2 regions of the Janthinobacterium sp. FW305-128 genome follow, and region 2 is predicted to be linked to the other one. Evidence: predicted binding sites of a transcription regulator. Region 2 holds the regulator's gene; the other holds the start of a gene.
The links. Region 2 encodes LexA, which represses DNA repair genes until DNA is damaged. Its sites were predicted from a motif close to ACTGTATNNNNATACAGT; they were not measured.
Positions count from the first base shown of each region.

Region 1: a site for LexA is predicted at 2,192-2,209, ahead of dinB (DNA polymerase IV). Genes of this name have one in related genera too.

Region 1 is NZ_JACYMK010000013.1:110,491-114,274, forward strand. Features, by position in the region: gene IGS60_RS24470 (recombination-associated protein RdgC) at 1-878, opposite strand, end outside; gene dinB (DNA polymerase IV) at 997-2,172, opposite strand; gene IGS60_RS24480 (S9 family peptidase) at 2,314-3,784, shown strand, end outside.
Region 2 is NZ_JACYMK010000008.1:256,465-260,248, forward strand. Features, by position in the region: gene purF (amidophosphoribosyltransferase) at 1-874, shown strand, start outside; gene IGS60_RS18245 (cystathionine gamma-synthase family protein) at 918-2,159, shown strand; gene lexA (transcriptional repressor LexA) at 2,396-3,031, opposite strand; gene rpsF (30S ribosomal protein S6) at 3,307-3,696, shown strand; gene priB (primosomal replication protein N) at 3,717-3,784, shown strand, end outside.

The DNA.
Region 1 (3,784 bases), on a different contig from region 2:
CCCAATGCTTCGACCACGTCGGCCATCAGCTTGGAGAGCTCGCCCGTCATCAGCATCACGTCGCCGTCGAAACGCTCTTCGTCGTTCTTCGTGCTCGATTCCGTTTCCTTGATCACGTCGAGCGGCTTGACGCTCTTGATGGCCAAGGACTCCGTCAGCACGAACGAGATCTTGTCGTTCCACGTCATGGCCAGGCGCGTGCACTGCTTGCCGGCCGCGATGTGGCGGCGCACATCGTCCGCTTCCAGGGTGTGGCGCACGTAGCGCACGGTGGCCTTGCTCTCGCCCGTGGCGCGCAATTCCGTATCCATGTCGACCGTGAAGCCGGCCGGCGCGTCGTCCGCCTGCAGCCACTCCGTCATCACCGCCACGGGCGAGCGCTGCACACGCAGGCTTTCCAGCGGCAGTTTGTCGACGGCTTTCAGCAGCAGCTTGATGACTTCATCGGCCTTCGCCGGGCTGGCGGCATCGACCACCAGCCAGCCATTGACGGGGTCGATCCACGTCCAGACGTTGCTGCGGATGCTGAACGCGCGCGGCAGCAGCTCGTCGGCCACGCGTTCCTTCAATTCCTTCATGGCCTTTTTACCAGGCGCAAAGCCTTGCGCTTCTTCCATCTCGGCGGCGCGGGCCTTGGCCACCTGGTTGATGACGGTGGCCGGCAGCAGTTTCTTTTCCGTGCCCAGCAAGATCAGCATTTGCTTGTTGACCACGTGGACCAGGCCGCCGTTCGGGCGTGGCGTATCCCAGCCCTGGCGCATCAGATCCATGCTGGTCGCCGGCGTAAATTTGTTCGAGGACAAAGCCTCTTCCAGTTGTTCTGGCGTGTAAGCCCACGGTGCGGGCAGGCGGTAAATCTGAAGATTCTTGAACCACATAGTTTTTGTCTTCCGTTTGTTTCAGTAGTGCCAGGGGAACGCCATTCTACACTTTCGACACGGGAATGCCGTCAAAAGCGCGGACTGGCGCGGTGTTGTTGATGCATGGGGAATGCCGCTACAGGGCGGGAAACAGCTCCGCCTGGGCTGGCGCCTGCCGCGTCATGACGGCCGGATCGGACAAGGTCGAGATGCGCACGCCCAGCAGGCGGATTTTCTTGTCAAATGGCACGCGCCGCAAGCAGTCGCGGCTGGCGCGCAGGATGGCGGCGGCGTCCGCCGTGGCACTGGGCAGGGTGATGTCGCGCGTGACCGTGCTGAAATCCTCGAAGCGCAGCTTGATGCCCACCGTGCGCCCCGCCAGCGACTGCTTGTCGAGGTCGCCCGCCACGCGCGTGCACAGGCTTTCCAGCTTTTCCGACAGCGTGGCGCGGTCGCGCACCACCTGCAAGTCGCGCTCGAACGTCGTTTCGCGGCTGACGGACTTGGTTTCCCGGCTCGTCTGCACGGGCCGCTCGTCGATGCCCAGCGCCGCCTGGCGCAGCCAGCCCGTGTACAGGTCGCCGAACTGCGTGCGCAGCATGGCCATGTCGGCCCGCGCCAGCTCGCCGATGGTGATAATGCCCAGCGCTTCCAGCTTGGCCGTGGCTTTCGGGCCGATGCCATTGATCTTTTTCGCCGGCAAGGGCCAGACCCGCGTTTCCACATCCTCGGGCGACAAAATGGTGAGCCCGTCGGGCTTTTCCAGATCGGAACAGATTTTTGCCAGCAATTTGTTCGGCGCCAGGCCGATCGAGCACGACAGGCCCGTCGCCTCGAACACGGCCGCCTTCAGTCGCGCCGCCATGGCCGGCGCCTGCTCGCCGTATTCGGTCAGGTCGACATAGATTTCATCGATGCCCACGTTCTGGATGATGGGGCACAGCTGGGCCACGGCCTGCTTGAAGCGGGCCGAATACTCGCGGTAAGCCTCGAAATCGGCCGGCAGCAGGATGCTGTCGGGCGCCAGTTTCGCCGCCTTCATGATGCCCATGGCGGAAAACACGCCAAACTTGCGCGCCGCATAGGTCGACGTGGTGACGACGCCGCGCCCCACGTAGTCGCGCATGCGCGCGAATTGCCGCGTGCCGTCTTCCTGCAACAGGGGTTGCTGCAGCCGGCCGCCGCCGATGACGACGGCTTCGCCGCGCAATTCCGGATATTTCAACAGTTCCACGGAGGCGAAAAAGGCATCCATGTCCAGATGGGCTATCCAGCGGCGCGGTTCAGGCAATGTAGGGGCAGATGTGGTCAAGGACACCTCGCGGCGGAATACTGTAGTTATATACAGTATCGCTGGAAATGCCCATGGATGCAAGTTGAAACGCACGCGCTCCGCAGTTGCTTTTCTCAATAGCAAGATTACAATCCTGACACGACTATAAAAGGAGTTGCCTTGTCTACAGCACATCAAGCTTTGCGCCGCCTGGCCGTCTGCTCATCCATCCTGCTGTCCACGCTGGCGGCATCCGCGCTGGCCGCCGATGCCGCCGCCACCGCGCCGGTCGCCGCCAAGACGGCCTGGCAGGAAACGCGCCACGGCACCGTGGTTACGGACGACTACCGCTGGCTGCAAAAGAAGACCGATCCTGCCGTGATCGACTACCTGAATGCGGAAAACGCCTATACGGCGGCCGTCACGGCCCCGATCCAGCCGCTGGCCGACAAGCTGACTGCGGAAATCAAGGGACGCATGCAGGAAGTGGACCTGTCCGTGCCTGCGCGCCAGGGCAATTTCTACTATTACACGCGCACGGAAGCGGGCAAGCAGTATCCGATTCACTGCCGCCGCCCCGTCGGCACCAGCGGCGCCTACGATGCGCAGGCGCTTGAAGAAATCTTGCTGGATCAGAATCAACTGGCCGAAGGCCACAAATTTTTTGCCGTGCGCGCGTTTGCCATCAGCCCGAACGAACAATTGCTGGCCTACACCACCGACACGACGGGTTTCCGCCAGTACGCGCTGCATGTCAAGGATTTGAAGACAGGCAAGTTGCTGGGCGACAGCATGCCGCGCGTCACATCCCTGGCCTGGGCGGCCGACAACGCCACCCTGATGCTCACGCAGGAAGACGCCACCACCAAGCGCGCTGACCGCTTGTTCCGCCTGGCCTTGGGCGGCATGCCGCAGCAGGTCTATCAAGAGCCGGTAGAGCAATTCGCCATCGGCGTGAGCCGCACGCGCGACCAGCGCTACTTTGTGCTCACGGCGCGCAGCACGGATACGAGCGAAGTGCTGCTGTTGCCAACGAACAAGCCGCAAGGCAGTTTCCAGAGCGTACTGAAACGCGAAAAAGGCCACCGCTACGTCGTCGAACACCGCGACGGCCAGCTGTACATCCTGACCAACAAGGATGCGAAGAATTTCCGCGTCGTCAGCGCGCCATTGAGCACCCCGCAGCCGAAACACTGGAAACCCGTCGTGCCGCACAACAAGGATGCCGTGATCCAGTCCATCGACGTCTTCCAGGGCTATCTGGTGGTGATGGAAAAGGCGCGCGCCCTGAACCGCGCGCGCATCCTTGATTTTGCGCAAAAGAACTGGAAAACCGTGCAGTTCGACGACCCCGTCTACCTGGCCACGGCGGCCGGCACGCCGGAGTTTTCCGCCACACAATTTCGCATGTCGTACCAGTCGCCCGTCACGCCGCCCACCATCATCGATGTCGGCATGAAGGATGGACAGCGCACGGTGCTGAAGCAGCAGGAAATCGTCGGCGGCTTTGACGGCAGCCGCTACACCACGCAGCGTCTGTGGGTGACAGCGCGCGATGGCGTGCAAGTGCCGCTGTGGGTCGTCTACAAGAAGGGCGTCAAGCTCGACGGTTCCGCGCAGCTGCTGCTGTACTCGTATGGCTCGTATGGCA
Region 2 (3,784 bases):
CTTCCGCTTCGTGCGCGACATCGGCCCCGGCGAAGCCGTCTTCATCGATGCCGACAAGAAATTGCACAGCGCCCAGTGCGCCGACAATGCCAGCCTGAACCCCTGCGTGTTCGAATTCGTCTACCTGGCCCGTCCCGACTCCGTCATCGACGGCGCCTCCGTGTACGCCACGCGCCTGAAAATGGGCGAATACCTGGCCGAGAAGATCCGCGCCGAATTGCCAGGCGTGCATATCGACGTGGTCATGCCGATTCCCGATTCCTCGCGTCCGGCCGCCATCCAGCTGGCCATGGCGCTGAACATCGAATACCGCGAAGGCTTCATCAAGAACCGCTACATCGGCCGCACTTTTATCATGCCGGGCCAGGCGGCGCGCAAGAAATCCGTGCGCCAGAAGCTCAACGCGATCCCGTCCGAATTCAAGGATAAAGTGGTCTTGCTCGTCGACGATTCCATCGTGCGCGGCACCACCAGCCGTGAAATCGTGCAGATGGCGCGTGAAGCGGGCGCGACGAAAGTCATCTTCGCCTCGGCCGCGCCGCCGGTCATCTATCCGAACGTGTACGGTATCGACATGCCGACGCGCGACGAGCTGATCGCCTATGGCCGCACGACGGAAGAAGTGTGCCGCGAAATCACGGCCGACTACCTGGTCTATCAGGATATCGGCGCGCTCAAGCAGGCGATCGCCGACGTCAACCCGGCCCTGACCAACTTCGAGGCCTCGTGCTTCGACGGCGTCTACGTGACGGGCGACGTGTCGCAGGAATACCTGGACCGTCTGGAATATGCGCGCCACCATCCGAAGGCGGCAGCGCCCGAAGATACGCCGCGTTCCCAGCTGAACCTGAACCTGGCAACGACAGAAGCGTAATTATCTTGCCCGGCTAGCGCCGGGCTTTTTTTGCTCCGCGATCATGAACGATAAAAAAAACTACGGCTTTACCACCACCATCCTGCATAACGACCGCCGCAAGGGCATCGAGCATGGTTCGCTGCACAAGCCCGTGCACACTTCCGTCGCGTTTGGTTATGCCGATGCGCGCCAGCTCGCTTCCGTATTCCAGGGCAAGGAACCCGGTTTCCGCTATGGCCGCCAGGGCAACCCCACCGTGTCCGCGCTGGAAGACAAGGTCAACAAGATGGAAGACGGCGTCGCGACCTTGTGCTTCGCCACCGGCATGGGCGCCATCGGCGCCGTGGTGCAGTCGCTGCTGCGCGCGGGCGACCATGTCGTCTCGTCGGCCTTTTTGTTCGGCAATACCAACAGCCTGTGGCAAACGGTGACGGGGCAGGGCATCGCCGTGTCCTTCGTCGACGCCACCGAGGTGGCCAACGTGGCGGCCGCCATCACGCCTGCCACGCGCATCGTGTTCGTGGAAACCATCGCCAATCCGCGCACGCAGATCGCCGACCTGAAAAAAATCGGTGACCTGTGCCGCGAAAAGGGCATCTTGTACATCGTCGACAACACGATGACGACGCCGTATTTGTTCCGCCCGAAAGCCGTGGGCGCGGGCCTCGTGGTCAATGCCTTGACGAAATCCATCGGCGGCCACGGCAATGCGCTGGGCGGCAGCTTGACGGACACGGGCGTGTTCGACTGGACGCAGTATCCGAATATTTTCGAGAACTACAAGAAGGCGGCGCCCGCGCAGTGGGGCATCGCGCAAATCCGCGCCAAGGCCTTGCGCGACTTCGGCGCGTCCCTGGGGCCGGAAGCGGCGCACCATATCGCCGTCGGCGCGGAAACCATGGCCTTGCGCATGGACCGCACCTGCTCGAACGCCCTGGCGCTGGCCACCATGCTGGCCGCCGATCCGAGAGTGGCGGCCGTGCACTACCCGGGCTTGCCGTCGCACCCGCAGCACGCCTTGGCGAGCGACCTGTTCCGCAGCTATGGTTCGCTGTTCAGCTTTGAATTGAAGGATGGCATCGATTGCTTCGATTTCCTCAATCGTTTGAATCTGGCTATTCCCGCGAGCAACCTGGGCGACACGCGCACCCTCGTCATTCCCGTCGCCCACACGATCTTCTATGAGATGGGCGCCGAGCGCCGCGCCAGCATGGGCATCGCCGAATCGCTGATCCGCGTCTCCGTCGGTATCGAGGATGAGGTGGATCTGCTTGAGGATTTCCGCCAAGCACTCGATGTATAAGTCGTCGGACAAATGAAAAGGGCCGCAACAGTCATGCTGTTGCGGCCCTTTGTTCGTGCAGTCGTTTAATGCCAGTTGCGCATCAGTCCCACAGCCAGGCCTTCCAGGGCGAATTCATCTTTCGGCAGCAGTTCGATGACGGAAACTTAGGTGTCAGAACTTAGGTGTCAGGCATGAGAAGGGGCCGCAACTAAAAACTGGGGTCAAACCCGGCGGGTCTGACCCCGGCAGGCAACTTAATGCCAGCTGCGCATGAGTCCGACGGCCAGGCCTTCCAGGGCAAATTCATCTTCCGGCGACACGGTGATGACCTTGAAGTCGGGGTTTTCCGGCAGCAGTTCGATGACGGAACCCGTCTTCTTGTAGCGCTTGACCGTGACTTCGTCGCCGATGCGGGCCACGACGATCTGGCCATTCTTGGCGCTGTCGACCTTTTTGACGGCCAGTAAATCGCCATCCATGATGCCGGCGTCGCGCATGGACCAGCCGCGCACCTTCAGCAGGAAGTCGGGCTTGGCCGAAAACAGGGCGGGGTCCACGTTGTAGCTCGCTTCCAGGTTTTCCTGGGCAAGGATGGGCGAACCGGCGGCCACCCTGCCGATCAGGGGCAGCGACATCAGCAGCGCCGCCGGCACTTTCGATGGCGGCGCTTCAGCTGCCGCGCCGATCAGGCGGATGCCGCGCGAGGTGCCGGGCGAAATCTCGATCGCGCCCTTGCGGGCCAGGGCCTGCAAATGCTCCTCGGCCGCATTGGCCGATTTGAAACCCAGTTCATTGGCAATTTCGGCACGGGTGGGAGGAAAGCCCGTGTTTTCAATCGCGTCCTTGATCAGGTTCAGGATTTGTTCTTGTCGTGCTGTCAGCTTGATCATGAGCGGTGGGTGCATACTAAAATGCTGTCTATATGAACAGTCTGTATTTTTGTACAGTATCGCCCACTATGCAAGGGGATTTCCGTGTTTTCGGCGAATTTCGCAAGAAATACTTGTTCCCGGTCGAAAAGCACGGTGGTCCGCGGGCTTTTCGGGCACTGGCGCAAGCAATGATTGAAACGTTTGCAAAAGGCGGTTATAATCTTCGGCTGACCTTCCCACACCCGTCTTGACGCCGGGGTGGGCGATTATCAATCCGACCTGAAGGAGTTTGCATGCGTCATTATGAAATAGTCTTTATCGTCCATCCGGACCAAAGCGAGCAAGTGCCCGCGATGATCGAACGCTACAAAGCCAGCGTAACCACCCGCGGCGGTTCGGTTCACCGCGTGGAAGATTGGGGCCGCCGTCAAATGGCTTACTCGATCCAAAAGCTGCCTAAAGCACACTACATCTGCCTGAACATCGAATGCGACAACGAGACCCTGGTCGAGTTGGAAACAGCATTCAAATTCAATGATGCCGTGTTGCGTCACCTGACCGTTAAAATGAAGAAAGCTGAAACAGCTCCTTCGCCGATGATGAAATCGGTACAACGCGAAGACGCGGCCAAAAGCCACCGCACCGAAGCACCAGCAGCCGCTCCAGCCGCAGCAGCAGCTTAATTCTTGACCAGGATCGTGCGCTGAACCAGCTACAAGTCACCGCCATCATTGCCGAGCGCGAAATATTGCGCTATACCCCGGCAGGGCT